2 regions of the Methylovorus sp. SPW-M1 genome follow, and region 2 is predicted to be linked to the other one. Evidence: predicted binding sites of a transcription regulator. Region 2 holds the regulator's gene; the other holds the start of a gene.
What was found. Region 2 encodes sigma-54, which starts transcription at its own class of promoters, with help from an activator protein. Its sites were predicted from a motif close to TGGCACNNTTCCTGCT; they were not measured.

Region 1 (6,417 bases), 1.3 Mb from region 2:
GCCAGCGGCACGATGCCCTGCAACTTGCTCAGGTCTTTGTGGAAACCCTCGCCTATCACCTTGGCAAGCAAGGCGGTGAGCCCAGGGTTGCACTGGTTGAGCCAGCGACGCGGGGTAATGCCGTTGGTGATGTTGATGAACTTGCCGGGATAAATCCGGTTGAAATCGGCAAACAAGGTGGTTTTGAGCAGCTCACTATGCAGCGCCGCCACGCCATTAACCGTGTGACTGCCGATCACAGCCAGGTGCGCCATGCGCACGCGGCGGCCGTGAGTTTCATCAATGATGGATACGCGGCTCAGCAGATCGGTATCGCCGGGGAAGCGGTGATTAACCATCTGCAAAAATTCATGATTGATCTTGTAAATGATGCCCAGGTGGCGCGGCAACAGACGGCCGAACAGATCAACCGACCAGGTCTCCAGCGCTTCCGGCATCAGCGTGTGGTTGGTGTAGGCAAAGATCTTGACCACCAGCTTCCACGCATGGCTCCACTCCAGCCGGTGTACATCGACCAGCTGATACATCATTTCGGCCACGGCAATGGCCGGATGGGTGTCGTTCAGCTGAATCGCCACTTTTTCCGGCAGCATGTTCCAGTCGTGATGACTGGCAAGGAAACGGCGCAGGATGTCCTGAATCGAGGCGGAGACAAAGAAATACTGCTGTTTGAGGCGTAGCTCCTTGCCTGAGACCGAGGTGTCGTTTGGATAAAGCACCTTGGAGATATTCTCGGTGGCATTGCGCTCTTCCACGGCTTTTTCGTAATTGCCATCGTTGAAATGCATGAGGTCAAACTCGCGCGTGGCCTTGGCCGACCACAAACGCAGGTTGTTCACGGTTTCCGTACCATAGCCGGGAATCGGCACATCATAGGCCATGGCGACGACAGCCTCGGAATCCACCCAATGATATTCAATGCCCTGCTCGGTGGGGAACTCCACCACATGCCCGAAGAAGCGCACGATATAGGTGCTCTCAGGGCGCTGGAATTCCCAGATATTGCCGTAGCGCAGCCAGTTGTCCGGATTTTCGATCTGCTGACCATGGCTGATGGACTGGCGGAACATGCCGTATTCATAGCGAATGCCATAGCCAGTGCCGGGAATATCCATGCTGGCCATGGAATCAAGGAAACAGGCGGCCAGACGCCCCAGGCCGCCATTACCCAGCGCAGCGTCGGTTTCCATCTCCACCACCTGCTCCATATCGCGCCCCAGCGCGTGCAGGCCTTCGCTCACTTCCGGTGCTATGCCCAGATTTAGGGCAGCATTGGACAACATGCGCCCAATCAGGAACTCCAGCGAGAGGTAATACACGCGCTTGGGGTCACGCTCTTGATAAGCCTCAGAGGTCTTGACCCAGCGTTCCACCACATGGTCGCGAACGGTATAGGCGGTCGTGGCATACCAGTCACGAGGCGTTGCCGTTGCACTGGTTTTGAATGCCGAAAATATCAGGTGGTTCTGTAAAGCCTGTGCTATCGGGGTTTTTTCAGTAGTAACGGTGGGAGTGAACTCGGAGGGCTGGGACGCATTTGAACTTATCATGGCGGTTAGATTCCTGTCATATATCTGGAGATTCAGTACAGGCTAACGGCCCACCGTGATCTGGAGATGACATTCCCAGGCAGGAAAATCCGCTCAAAATACCAGCAGGCGCGCAGCGCACAGTGACGACTTGTCATCTAGTCTAGCAAAAAACAAGCCCGTTTAATGTGCGAATGTGGACCACCCAAAAGCAAAACCCCGTCAAGAGACGGGGTTTTGTTGATGCAAGAGACAGCAGACAGAGCTTAGTTTGCAGCAGGTTCGCTAACAAACCCCAGCTTTTGCACGCCCGCATTCTTGGCATCTGCCATCACCTTGGCGATGACTTCGTAGCGGGTTTCCTTGTCGGCGCGCAGATTGATATCAGGCTGCGGCTCTTTCTTGGAAGCCTGCTCCAGCTTGAGCACCAGTTCGCCTTCCACCAGCGGGGTATCGTTCCAGTAAATCTGCCCGGCGTTATCAATCGAGATGGTGAATGACTCGGGTTTTTCTGGAAGAGGCTGGCTGCTGGCTTGCGGCAAGTCAATGCGCACAGCGTGGGTCAGCAAAGGCGCGGTGATGATGAAGATCACCAGCAGCACCAGCATCACATCCACCAGCGGCGTGGTGTTAATCTCGGCCATCGGGGCAGAATGGCTGCCCGAGCCAAAACCGTTGCCTGAACCTATCATGCTGTCACCTCTTTAAGGTGACTTTGGGGCTTTAGTGCGCTTTCTCCTGGCGTATTGCCATGAGTCAGCGGAGCACCGGTGGTCAGCAGGACATGCAGATCGTTGGCAAAGCTATCCAGTTGCGCCATCAGCACGCGATTACTGCGCACCAAGGCGTTGTAAGCCAGCACTGCAGGAATCGCCACGGCCAGACCAAATGCCGTCATGATCAGCGCTTCACCTACCGGGCCTGCCACCTTATCCAGTGTCGCCTGACCGCTCATGCTGATGCTGGCCAGCGCGTGGTAAATACCCCATACGGTACCAAACAGACCAACGAAGGGTGACACGCTGCCGACCGACGCCAGGATGGTCAAGCCGTTTTCCAGCCGCGCACCTTCATCGCTGATAACGCGACGCATGCTGCGTGCGACAAATTCATCCTGATTGCAGGCATCCGCCAGACGCTTGGAGGCGTGACGCTGATGATGTTCTGCGGCTTCGACTGCCTGATTGGCGAGGCGTGACATCGGAGTGGAGACACCGTTTTCACGGATAGCCACTTCCAGCGAGCTGGCATCCCAGAAACGCTGGCTGTAATTGCGCGACGCTGCACGCAGGCGCAGGGACTGGATGCCTTTCACGATAATCAGGTACCAGCTGGCGACGGACATGACCAGCAGACAGAGTGCAACGGTGATCGAAACCACGCCGCCATCGGTAATAAAGGCCAGACTATTAAACTCGTAACCGCTTTGCATGCAATATTCCTTCTTGTTTTAACTAAATAATAATGGTGCTTTTGACAATATTCTGACTAGTCGTGCAGCGAATAGCTCATCGGCACAATCGCGTACACACTTACCGCCTTGCCATTCTTGCGATACGGCGTGAAGCGGGCTGCCTTCAGCCACTCTACCGCCGCATTGTCCAGTCGTTCAAATCCGGAGCGTTCCAGCAGCTGAATGTCTTCCGGCATTCCAGTGGCTGAAATACGTACCTTCATCTTGACCTTGCCCTCCTCTTTCAAACGCTTGGAGAGCGTGGGGTATTTGCGCTCAGGCTCATACAGGTAAGCGACGCCCGTCACCAGTTCTGGTTCATGCGTTTCAGGTGGCGGTGGAGGTGGTGCTTTTTCCACGATCTCGGCTGGCGGCGGTGGGGGCGTAGGCTTGGCCTCCTCTACTGCGCGCGGCGCTTCTACCGGGGCAGCAGGCTGAGGTTCAGCCACTTGTGGCTGCGGTTCGGGCGTGGGCTTGATTTGCTGTTTGACCGGCTTTTGTTTTTGAATCTTGACGACCGGCTTGGGGGGAGTGGGTTCGGGTTGTGGCTCTTCGGTGATGGACTTGGGGTCGCTCACGAGATTGACCACCATAGGCGTATCCGGCTGCTCAATGCGCACTTCTTCTGGCTTGAGCCAGACCACTGCTGCAAAGATCGCGGCATGTGCCAGCAATACTGCCAGCAAGGCCGAATACGAAGCACGCGATGGTGTTTGCCCACCCTGATTGCCACCGCGCGGCTTGAGGCCACGGATCATGGCAATCGGCGCTTGCGCTGGTTGGAATGAAGGCTTTACCAGCCTCATTTCAGTGTACATTCCCTACCCCATTCATCATTGCATCGTTTCTTTCTCGTACAGCATTATATATAGCCATTCTGGCCGCGCCCTCCTGCAGCAATTCAGCCAGGGAGCCAAACGCCTGCATGTCCAGCCTAAGACTAAGCGCACCTACTTCCAGCTCAGCCACATTGCACTCTTCGCAGAATAATATCCTGCAGCCTTCGTTACCCGCGAGCACAATGCGCTTACAAGGATTTTCCGGTTTCATGCGAACTCCTTACTTCGTCAGAATCAGCTTGCCCTGACGGGTGAGCCGCAGACGATAGGTTTGATCGCCGTGCGCAATCTCCAGTTCGCGTTGCCCATTAAACAGCTCCTTGCTGTCGAGCTGACGCAGTTTCGCGTTCGTCATGGACGGTTGCACGCCGGCATCCGCTCCTCGAGGTGCATCTGTTAACAATGTCGTCGCTGTCATATGACCCTCACTTGAACCTGAAATAATTGAACCTGAGCCTAGTCACTCAGGATAAAACAAATGATAACGATTCTCAATTAGACGGTCAAGCCTAATTTTACAATTGATTATTCACCTTGAATAGCCATGAGAACAGGGAATTTTTCCCTAAAAAAAACGGCCGCCAGCAACGACGACCGAGAGAGGAGACCAGGAACAACCAGCAGAACTAGAGTCTGTTGGCGTAATACTCAACCACCTGCTGCACATCCACGGGGAATGGCACATCTTCAGCAGCAGGCAAATGCGCGATACGGGCAACGCGCTGCGTATCATCCCAACTCAGCCACTCAGGCCGAATCAAGGGCATATCTTTAAGTGTTTCATTCACAATAGGAATCTGTGCACTCGCAGGCTTCAGGCTGATTTCATCCCCTACTCGCAACCGGATGGAAGGAATGCTTACCACCTTGCCATTCAATTGCAGGTGACGATGCGATACCAGCTGGCGGGCAGCTGCAATGGTGGGGGCAAAGCCCGCACGGAATACCACGTTATCCAGACGACGCTCCAGCAACTGCAGCAATGTTTCACCGGTAGGTGCCTTGCCACGGCGCGCATCCACCATCAGGCGACGCAATTGGCGCTCGGACAAACCGTAGTTGAAACGCAGCTTCTGCTTTTCCATCAGTTTGATGCCGAAGTCTGATTTCTTGCGGCGCACAGCCTTGGCACCATGCTGACCAGGCGGCGTTGGGCGCTGCTCTATGCTTTTACGGGAAAGGCCTGGCAGATCGACGCCCAATGCGCGCATGACTTTCAGACGGGGGCCGGTAAAACGGGACATACTCTATACTCCGATATCGATAATGTTAGTTTTATTGCAGATGACGACTGCCAGGCACTACCACCGCCTGCATGGCATGCTGCTCATGGGCAATCGCTTCCCAGTCGCGCATCAGCCGCTGGGCCACTTCCGATACCAGTTTGGATTCGGCATATTGCGGAGCAGTCAGCTTGCGTGAAAGATCCAGTGCCAGCTCGGCAAGTTCAGCCGATGGATGACTTGCATAACGCGCCGTCACGCAGCACAGCGAAGCCAGCACGGCATTCGCATTCGGCAATTCTGGATCAAATATCGCTTCTTTGGGTTTCACGGACTATCCTTGTTAACCAAGTTTTAATAATGATAATGATTCGCATTTGTTAAGTCAACACGCATCATGAAAATTCGGGTAAAACCGCCTCAAATAAAAAAGCCACCGCAACTGCGGTGGCTTGTGTTTCTAGCGTGGCAATCTAAGGGAAATCAGACTTTACGACGATATGTCACAAAACCCATCAGCCCCATCCCCAAGAGCAGCATACCGTAGGTCTGGGCTTCTGGCACTGGCGATACACCAGAAATACTGTAAAGACTGGTCGTGCCGCTGACTTCGTTGGCAATCGACAGATAGTATTTGCCATCACGCACAAAGGTCATCAGGCCTTCAGGTGCCACATCGCCATCGGTCACGATCATGTCCAGGAAGCTGGCTTTGCTGGGGTCGGTAATGTCATAAATCGCCACCGCACTTTTCAGGGTGCGCTCCAGACCGATGAAGGCCAGGGTGCGGCCACCCAGTTCGAGCAAGGCAACACCTTCCGGCTCTACGCCCTTGTCATCGCTGCGACCATCATCGTAGATGCCGAGCTCAATGGCCTTGGCATCCAGCTGATTACCACTATCAAACACAATGGCGCCAGAAGCATCGCGAATCGAGAAGGAGCGGGCACCAAAGGTGACCAGATTGCCCGGGGTGGAATCCGGCACAGAAATATTCAGCTCTTTCAAATCTGCCGGTGCAGATGCTTTCAGAGCTGGAACATCTTTTACGCGTGCCTTGTCGCCGTCATCTTCACGGGTATCCCCTTCGTTCGCCATCACGATAAAAGTTTTGCCACCCACTTCATATGCTGCCATTGAATCTGGCTGGTACAGACCTTTCACGTCGCTGGCGCGCAGCTCAACCTTGCCATCCTTATGGTTGGGATCGATCCAGTTGCCAACCTGACTGAAATCCTTGGTGCCAAGACCAATCACACTGCTGAAGCTATTGGTCTTGAGATCCAGCACACCCATCGCGTTGGCTTCCTGCAGGGATACGTAGGCTTTGGTGCCTGCCTTGTTCACCGCAATATATTCGGGCTCGTAATCCA
Region 2 (9,456 bases):
CGGTGATTTCGTAAAACTCGGCATTGTCATGCCATACCGGCGCCTTTGACTTGCGCACATGCACACCAAAAATGGTCTCCGTGACCTTGAACAGGCCATGCAGCACTTGCTCTTCCGGGAAGTACTGTTTCACTTCCTGATCGGAGAAGGCATATTTTTCTTCGCGCAGTTTTTCCGACGCATACGCAATATCCCATGCCTGCAGATCGGTGAGGCCGAGTTTGCTGGCGGCGTATTCGCGCAGCTCCTGCATGTCGCGCTCGGCAAATGGTTTGGCGCGCTTGGCCAGGGTCTGCAGAAACTCTTCGACCTGTGCCGGGCTTTCGGCCATCTTGGTGGCCAGCGATTCTTCAGCGTAATTGCGATAGCCCAGCATCACAGCAGCCTCGTGCCGCAGCTTGAGTATGCTGGAGATCAGTGCAGTGTTGTCCCACTCTGGCTTGCCAAACTCCGATGCGCGCGTGGCATAGGCGCGATACAGCTGTTCACGCAAGGCGCGGTCGTCGGCATATTGCAGCACAGGCATGTAGGAAGGGAAATGCAGGGTAAATTTCCAGCCACTTTTGCCGTCTTCACGCGCCGCATCCTGAGCGGCCTGCAAGGCATCTTGCGGAATGCCGCGCAGGGTATCGGCCTGGTCGATATACAGGCTGAAGTCGTTGGTGGTATCGAGCAGGTTTTCCTCGAACTTGGCAGACAGCGTGGATAGCTCTTCCTGTATGGCCTTGAAACGGGCTTTTTGCGCCTCTGGCAATTCGGCGCCGCCCAGGCGGAAGTCGCGCAGCTCATTGTCGACAATCTTGCGTTGTGCCGGGCTTAAGTTTGTGTAGCCTGCACTCTCGCGCAAGGCGCGGAAGCGCGCATACAAGCGCTCATCCTGTGAGAGATCCGCATAAAACGCGGTCAGCTTGGGCAGATTGTCGTTGTAGGCCTCGCGCAGTTCCGGGCTGTTGACCACGGCATTCATGTGCGATACCTGGGACCATGCACGTGAAATCTGCTCTTCCATGTCTTCCATCGGCCGCACGAAATTTTCCCAGGTGGGCGTTTCAGTGGCGCTCGCCAGTTGCTCCAGTATGGCGCGACCCTGATCCAGCAAGCGGTCTATGGCCGGAGTGACATGGGCAGCTTTGACCTCATCAAAGCGGGGCAGGCCGGAAAAATCCAGCAGCGGGTTATCTTGCAAAGCCTTGTCGTTCACGTGAGCCATCCTTCTGGGTAATGCGGGTTAATCAAAAATTCCGGTATTAAAATTCAAGTATCAAAATTCAAGTTTCAGTTAATCAGGCGGAGCGTAAATGGGTAACGGTAAGTCTCTCCGCGGCTGGCCGCCACGGCAGCCAGAAAGCTGAACACAATATTCAGCAGCCAGACGATGCCCATGAGCAAAAACCCTACCAGGATGAAAATCAGCGCCGAGCTGATGGCCTGGGCAATCAGCACCGTGATCTGAAAATTCAATGCTTCACGCGATTGCTGGCTGATGTAGGGACTATCGTTGCGCTTCAGCAGCCAGACGATCAGGCTGGGAAAGACGGAAAACAGAATACCGCCCAGGTGTGTCAGCACCATGATATTCAAATCGTCTGACGGGATCTCTTGGGGTTCACGCTCGTGTTCTAGGTCTGTCATATGGTTATCTCCTTTACTGGAGATTCAGTTTTTGCAGCAAAGGTTCAACCCGATCAATATCCTGGGTGCCCAGAATCTTGCGCGCTACCGGGGTAATCAAGGGTAAATCGCTCTGCAGGATTTGGCGTTTGACGGTCAGGATCTGCGATGGATGCATGGAGAATTGACGCAAGCCAAAGCCCAGCAGCAACCGGGCAAGCTTGGCTTCGCCCGCCATTTCGCCGCAGACGGATACCGGCTTGCCCAGCTTGTTGCCCGCGCGTATGGTCATCTCCACCAGTTGCAGCACGGCAGGATGCAAGGGGTTATAGAGATGCGAAACGGTATCGTCCGTGCGGTCAATCGCCAGCGAATACTGGATCAAGTCGTTGGTGCCGATGGACAGGAAATCCAGCTCGCGGGCAAAGGCCTCGGCGCACAAGGCCGCTGCCGGGATCTCAATCATGCCGCCGACCTGGATGTCTTTGTCGTAATGCGCTTTTTCCGCATCCAGACTTTGCTTGGCGCGCTCAATCAGCGCGAGCGTTTGCCGCAGCTCGGTAATCGAGGACAGCATGGGGATCAGAATCTTGATCTTGCCGTAATGCGAGGCGCGCAGGATGGCGCGCAGCTGCGTCAGGAAGATCGCCGGTTCTGACAGGCACAAACGAATGGCGCGCAGTCCCAGCGCCGGGTTGGTGCATGTGCGGGCGGTATCCGGATTCATTTCCTTGTCCGCGCCCAGGTCCAGCGTACGGATGGTGACCGGCAGGTCCTTCATGGCCTCGGCCACACTGCGATAGGCAGAAAACTGTTCTTCTTCGCCCGGCATCTCGCGCCGGTTCATGAACAGAAACTCGGTACGGTAGAGGCCGATGCCGGTCGCTCCCGCTGCCCTGGCATGGCTGACGTCTTCCGGCACTTCAATGTTGGCATGCAGTTCAATGCTGGTGCCATCCAGCGTCACCGCCTTGGTGAGCTTGAGGCGTTTCAGCTTTTGCTGCTCGATTTCCCATTGTTCCTGCCGCAGCTTGTATTCGGCCAGGGTGTCCTTGTCCGGATTGACAATGACCACGCCCTGGTTGCCATCGACGATGATCAGCTCGCCATCGCGTACTAGCGTGCGTGCCCGTTGCAAGGCAACGATGGAGGGAATATTGAGGCTGCGCGCCAGAATCGCCGTATGCGACGTAGCACCGCCGACATCGGTGATGAAGGCAGCAAACTGGTGCTGCTTGAACTGAATGGCATCGGCCGGGGAAAGATCATGCGCCACCAGAATGATGGCGCTCTCCTGCGAGCGTAGCGGCACCTGACTTGGGTGCCCGAGCAGCACCTTGATAATCCGCTCGACGACCTGAATCACATCCTGTTTGCGCTCGCGCAGGTATTCGTCTTCAAATTTCTCGAACTGGGCAACCAGGTCTTCCATCTGCTGCTTCAGCGCCCATTCGGCATTGCAGCCTTCCGCCTTAATCATCTGCTTGGGCGTTTCAGACAGCGCGTGATCCTGCAGGATCATCAGATGCGTGCTGATAAAGGCGCTAAGCTCAGGCGGTGCTTTTTCCGGCAGCAGGCGGCGCACGGTTTCCAGGTCGTGCTTAACGGTTTTTACTGCTTTGTCAAAACGGGTGATCTCGTCGGCAATCAGGGCCTTGGGCACCTGAAAATGCACCACTTCAAGCAAGGCATGTGAGACGAGATGGGCATGGCCGATGGCAATGCCGCTGGACACGCCAACGCCGTGGATGGAAAAACTGACTTTGGAAGCGGGGCTGGGGGCGGCCACGATGAATTTATTCCGGTTCGCCAAACTTGCCCGAGATCAGGGTCACCAGCGCCTGCATGGCGGCCTCTTCATCGGCACCATTGGTTTCCAACACGATCTTGCTGCCTTTGCTGGCGGCCAGCATCATCACACCCATGATGCTCTTGGCATTGACTCTTCTACCGTTGCGCTCGATCCAGATTTCACTGCCAAACTGGCTGGCGGTTTGCGTCAGCTTGGTAGATGCGCGTGCGTGCAGGCCGAGCTTGTTGATGATTTCTATTTCTTGTTTAGTCATGATGCTTGCATGCTTCCTCAGTAAAATGGATAACGCCTTCGCTACCCCCGCTCAATGCTTTTTGTACCAATAGCTGAATATCCCCGTTGCGGTACGTCAGTGTGCGCACCAGCATGGGCAGGTTCACCCCGGCGACACCTTCCACCCGTCCCGGCTTCAGCAATTTGCCCACCATATTACATGGGGTTGCGCCGTAAATGTCCGAGAGGATGAGCACGCCATTGCCTTCATCCAGTTCATCCACCAGTTGCTGCGCCTGTGGCAGCATGGCGGCCGGATCATCGTGGGTGCCTATGCCCAGTTGCTTGAGCAGTGGCGGGCGTGTGCCCATCACATGGCTGGCGCAATGTATCAGGCTCTCACCCAATGTGCCGTGCGCAATAATCAGTATACCTATCATGAAAGCGTCCTGTTGCCGGGGCCCGGCATCGTGAATTTAAACAAGCCTGTCTACTCTAGCTCGCGGTGCCTGATCAGCACTTTTTGTTGTTTGTCCTTGAAATACTGGCTCAGCTGCTCGACGAAAAACACCGAGCGATGCTGACCGCCAGTGCAGCCGATAGCGACGGTCAGGTAGCTGCGATGATCGCCATCAAAGCAGGGCAGCCAGCGCTCTACATAGCCGCGTATATCCTGCAGCATCTCAAGCGCCATGGGCTGTTGCCGCAAAAAGTCCTGTACCGGGGCATCCTTGCCTGTGAGCGGGCGCAATACCGGGTCGTAATGGGGGTTGGGCAGGCAGCGCACGTCAAACACAAAGTCGGCATCCAGCGGTATGCCATGCTTGAAGCCGAAGGAGACAAACAACAGCGTCATGCCGGTGCTTTGCTGCACGACAAAATCGCGCACCCAGTTGCGCAGGGTGTTGGCGCTGAGGTTGCTGGTGTCGATGCGATGATCCAGATTTACTAGCCGGTTCAGTAGCTGCCGTTCGTATTCTATGCTTTCGGCCAGCGTGGTTTTTTCATCGCTGAGCGGGTGACGGCGCCGCGTTTCGCTGAAGCGCTTGACCAGGGTTTCGGCGTTGGACTCCAGGTAAAGCACCTGCACCGAGATGCCTTTGTCGCGCAGTGCCTGGATGTTTTCCGGCAAGGTTTCCAGCGCTGCGCTGCGGGTGTCTATGCTGATCGCCACGCGTTGCTGGGTGGCAGGTGCCAGATGTTCGGATATCTGCGGCAGCAGGGTGGCGGGCAGATTGTCTATGCAATAAAAACCGGCGTCTTCCAGGGCGCGCAGCACAATGCTTTTGCCCGAGCCGGAAAGGCCAGTGACGATGATGAGCCGCATGTTGCTGGTGGCCACGCTTAGCTCTCCACTTGCTGCTGGCGCTTCATGGCTTTGCTCATCTCGCGATGCTGGCGCTGCATGAACTGCTTGGTGCCGTTAATGCCGCGCAGTAACAGCATGTGGTTGCGCACGGCGACTTCGACCAGCACCGCAATATTGCGGCCGGCGGCCACGGGAATCATGACTTTGGGGATTTTCACGCCCAGTATTTTTTCGTGATGCGATTTGATCTTGAGCCTGTCCAGCAGTTGCGGCGCCAGGGTATCGGCCATCTCAAGCTGAATGATGAGGTCGAGCGGTTTGGTAGGCTTGACGGCGTTGTCACCAAACAGGGCACGGATGTTGAGGATGCCGAGGCCACGCACTTCAAGGAAGTCCTGCAGGATAGGGGGGCAGCGCCCTTCAAGCCGGTCCGGCGCAATGCGGTAGAAATCGACAATATCATCCGCCACCAGACGATGTCCGCGCGAAATCAGTTCCAGCGCGAGCTCGCTTTTACCAATGGCCGGGTTGCCCTTGATCAGGATGCCAAAGCCTTGTACTTCAATGAAAACACCATGGGAGCTCTCTGATTCGGCGACGGCTTGCGCCAGATAATGGCTCAAGACATCCATCAGTCCCGGGCTGCGCATGGGGGAAGTGAACAAGGGGGTTTGAAAATCATCCGAGGCTGCATTCAGCTCGGCGGGTGGTTTTTCACCATTGGCGACAACAACGGCGGCCAGGTCGGTGGAAAACAGATTGTGGATGGCTTTCTTGAGCTCTGGCTTGGGCAGGCTGCGCAAGTAATCCATCTCGGCACAGCCCAACACCTGCACGCGGTTGGGGTGTACAAAATTCAGGTGCCCGATCAGTGCCAGAGAGGGCTTGGTCACCGTTTCACTGGTGAGCAGGTTTTCGCCGCCATTCAGCCCGGAAACCCAGGTGAGCTTGAGATTGCGGCGCATATCCCGGTAAAGCTGTGCAACACTGATGGTAGCCATATGATTACCTTATGTTCGGCAGGGACAAGGCAACTGGCGGTATGTAAGACAACACGCCTTTGCCTTGTCCCCGGTTAGACCTTTATTCCGCAGCCGCCTGGTGCTTGAGGGCACCGTTGGCCTTGTGATGGTCGCTTACTTTTTCCTTGTGCTTCAGAACCTGGCGATCCAGCTTGTCAGCCAGCGCGTCAATCGCGCCGTACATGTTTTCACCGCTGCTTTCGGCATGGATATCGTGACCCGGCACATGAATGGTGGCTTCCACTTTCTGCGCCAGCTTCTCTACGCTCATGGTGACTTTGACGTCAATCACATGGTCGAAGTGGTTACTCACGCGCTCAAGCTTGCTCTGCACATATTCGCGCAGGGCTGGGGTAACGTCGAGATGGTGTCCGGTGAGATGCAGGTTCATGATTTACTCCTTCAGGTAAAACGCAGATCAAAGCGATCTGCGCTGGTTGGCCGCGGGTATCTGCAAAGACTCGCGGTATTTGGCAATGGTGCGACGAGCAACCACGATGCCCTGTTTACCCAGGATATCCGTGATCTGGTTATCCGACAGCGGCTTTTTCGGGTTCTCTTCGCTGACCATTTGTTTGATCAGGGCGCGTATGGCAGTGGCGGAACAAGCGCCCCCGGATTCGGTAGCCACATGGCTGCCAAAGAAATATTTAAGCTCGTAAACTCCGCGTGGGGTGAGCATGTACTTGCGCGTGGTGACGCGTGAAACCGTGGATTCGTGCAGGCCCAGCTCATCGGCAATCTCGCGCAGCACCAGGGGGCGCATGGCGACCTCGCCGTGCTCAAAGAAATTGCGCTGGCGATCCACAATCGCCTGAGAAACGCGCAGGATGGTGGAGAAACGCTGCTGGATGTTCTTGATCATCCACTTGGCTTCCTGCATCTGGCTCATCAGGTATTGGCTCGAGCTTTCGCGGTTGCGCTTGAGGATGCCGGCATACAGCTGGTTGATGCGCAGCTTGGGCACGACTTCGTCGTTCAGATGGGCCAGCCAGACACCTTTGATTTTCTTGACCACGATTTCATGCTGAATGTAATGATCAGACGTGATTTTGCTGAATTCACCACCTGGGCGGGGATTGAGTTGCAGCACCAGCTGTTGCACTTCGCGCAATACGTCATCGTCGCAGGCCAGCAATTTTTTCAGTTTTGCGTAATCGCGGGCTGCCAGCAGGGGCAAGTGCGTTTCGGCAACCTTGATGGCGAGATCCACATAAGGCGTATCTGGTGGCAAGGCGCGCAATTGCAAGGACAGGCACTCGGCCAGGTTGCGCGCACCTATGCCGGGTGGGTCCAGATTCTGGATATGCTTGAGCGCCGTCTGCAACTCCAGCATGTCGATTTCGAGTTCCGGCGGCAGCATCTCGGCCAGCTCTTCCAGCGACTGCTCCAGATAACCGTCGTCGGTAATGGTATCGACCAGCAGCATGGACAAGGTCTGGTCGCGCTCGGACAGTGGCAACAGCTTGAGCTGACCTAGCAGATGATCGCGCAGGCTGAGGCTGACCGCTTCCTGGTAGCTGAAATCATTGTCATCGTCATTGCCGGAGCTGCTGTCTTCCCAGCGGTTACTGCCGCTGCTGCTGCCGAATTCAAAATAGTCATCGCCACCAAATTCATCCTGGCGGGGAGCTTCCTCCGGTGTAGCGGCCACGCTGGGCTCAGGGGCTACTGGCGCCGCAATGAAGTTGTCGGGGATTTCCAGCGGTTCTTCGATCTTGTCGGCGCGTTCCAGCAATGGATTCGCCTGCAGCAGGGTTTCCAGCTCCTGATTGAGCTCCTGCGTGGATAGCTGCAACAAACGGATGGACTGCTGCAGTTGCGGAGTCAGCGCCAGGTGTTGCGAAAATTTGAGTTGTAAGCTTTGCTTCATACGTGGGGGCCGCCAAATGTGTGCTTAGAGGCGGAAGTCCTTACCAAGATACACTTCTCTTACGCTATCGTTGTGAATAATTTCGCTGGGCTTGCCTGCCGCGAAGACGCGTCCTTCATTGACGATATAGGCGCGGTCGCAAATACCTAATGTTTCCCGCACGTTGTGGTCGGTGATCAGCACGCCAATATTGCGTTCGGTCAAAAAGCGGATGATCTTCTGAATGTCCAGCACGGCGATGGGGTCGATGCCGGCAAATGGCTCATCCAGCAGAATGAAGCTGGGGTTGGTGGCCAGGCAGCGGGCGATTTCAACGCGGCGGCGTTCACCGCCGGACAGGCTGACCGCCATGCTGTTGCGGATATGCGTGATATGCAGTTCCTGCAGCAGCGATTCCAGCTGGTTCTCCATTTGTTCTGGCGCCAGTTTCTGCAACTCCAGAATCGCCATGATGTTTTCGGCCACCGTCATCTTGCGGAAAATCGAGGGCTCCTGCGGCAGATAAGCCAAACCCAGGCGCGCACGACGGTGTATGGGCAGACGGCTCAGATCCTTGCCATCCAGCAGAATGCGCCCATCATCCAGGGCCACCAGACCTACCATCATGTAAAAGCTGGTGGTCTTGCCTGCGCCGTTAGGGCCCAGCAAGCCCACCACTTCGCCGCTATTGAGTTGCAGCGAAATATCCTGCACCACCGTGCGGGATTTATATTTCTTGCGCAGACCTTCTACGATTAATTGGCTCATGTTTACTCAGGTATATCGTGTTGCACGCCAGACTGACGGATTGTCAGCATGGCAGGTTAATTGGCCGTCGCGCCATCGGTGCCAGCCGGTTTTTTCTTGGGCTGAATAACGGCACGTACACGCCCGGTCGGCGTGGCAGGCGTTGCTGCCTGGCTGCCACCGCCAATCACCTCGGCATATTCGGCATTGGCGTCATACATGATGTAGTCACCATGCACGATGTCGTCGCCTTTTTTAACCCAGGCCTTGGTGTAGAGCTGTACCTTGTCCATACGTCCATCGTACTCGATACGTTGACCGCTGCCTTCCATATATTCGTTTTTACCTTCCATTTTTTGCTTGAAGGTGGAAGGCGTCTGCGGATTGCCGTAGGTGGTGCTGTGCTGAAAGCCTTCTTTGTCTTCGCGTACCACCAGTTTGTCGCCACGGATGATCAGCGTTCCCTGGGTGAGGATTACATTGCCGGTGTAGATGCTGGTCTTTTTGGCATCATTCACGGTGACGGCATCTGCTTCCAGATTGATGGGCTTGTCCTTGTCCGCCTTTTCGGCGTGTGCAGGCAGGCAGGCCATCATCAAAAGTAGCGGCAAAAAGCTACGGGGCAGGGTTGTCATATTTTCTCCGAATCCGGGCTTGGTTATTGGTACTGGTACTTCGTTTCGCCTGTGCTGCCTGTTTTTTAGCGGGGCTGGCGCTGGGCTTGGCATTTTTCTGTGGTGCCGCCTTGCTGGCTTTCGCTGGCGTGCTGGCCGGGGCTTTGCCAGCGGCTTTTTTTGTCACGCTGGGCGAAAGGTAATGCGCCCGCACGCGGCCACGCAGGTTGACGGTCTGGTTTTTCTTGTTGAATACCATACCGTTGGCATGAATC

Region 1: the regulator sigma-54 is predicted to act here: its motif matches at 1,695-1,710, upstream of ACWWD9_RS05485 (glycogen/starch/alpha-glucan phosphorylase).

What each region holds. Positions count from the first base shown of each region.
Region 1 covers NZ_CM132626.1:1,160,383-1,166,799, reverse strand. Annotated here, with positions in the region: gene ACWWD9_RS05485 (glycogen/starch/alpha-glucan phosphorylase) at 1-1,550, opposite strand, end outside; gene ACWWD9_RS05480 (ExbD/TolR family protein) at 1,796-2,221, opposite strand; gene ACWWD9_RS05475 (MotA/TolQ/ExbB proton channel family protein) at 2,218-2,961, opposite strand; gene ACWWD9_RS05470 (energy transducer TonB) at 3,018-3,800, opposite strand; gene ACWWD9_RS05465 (hypothetical protein) at 3,790-4,032, opposite strand; gene hemP (hemin uptake protein HemP) at 4,042-4,176, opposite strand; gene rpsD (30S ribosomal protein S4) at 4,448-5,065, opposite strand; gene ACWWD9_RS05450 (hypothetical protein) at 5,097-5,375, opposite strand; gene ACWWD9_RS05445 (choice-of-anchor I family protein) at 5,528-6,417, opposite strand, start outside.
Region 2 covers NZ_CM132626.1:2,805,034-2,814,489, reverse strand. Annotated here, with positions in the region: gene ACWWD9_RS13395 (M3 family metallopeptidase) at 1-1,210, opposite strand, end outside; gene ACWWD9_RS13390 (DUF4870 domain-containing protein) at 1,276-1,632, opposite strand; gene ptsP (phosphoenolpyruvate--protein phosphotransferase) at 1,646-3,400, opposite strand; gene ACWWD9_RS13380 (HPr family phosphocarrier protein) at 3,408-3,677, opposite strand; gene ACWWD9_RS13375 (PTS sugar transporter subunit IIA) at 3,670-4,077, opposite strand; gene rapZ (RNase adapter RapZ) at 4,128-4,964, opposite strand; gene hprK (HPr(Ser) kinase/phosphatase) at 4,982-5,947, opposite strand; gene hpf (ribosome hibernation-promoting factor, HPF/YfiA family) at 6,030-6,359, opposite strand; gene ACWWD9_RS13355 (RNA polymerase factor sigma-54) at 6,387-7,841, opposite strand; gene lptB (LPS export ABC transporter ATP-binding protein) at 7,866-8,588, opposite strand; gene lptA (lipopolysaccharide transport periplasmic protein LptA) at 8,645-9,202, opposite strand; gene lptC (LPS export ABC transporter periplasmic protein LptC) at 9,183-9,456, opposite strand, start outside.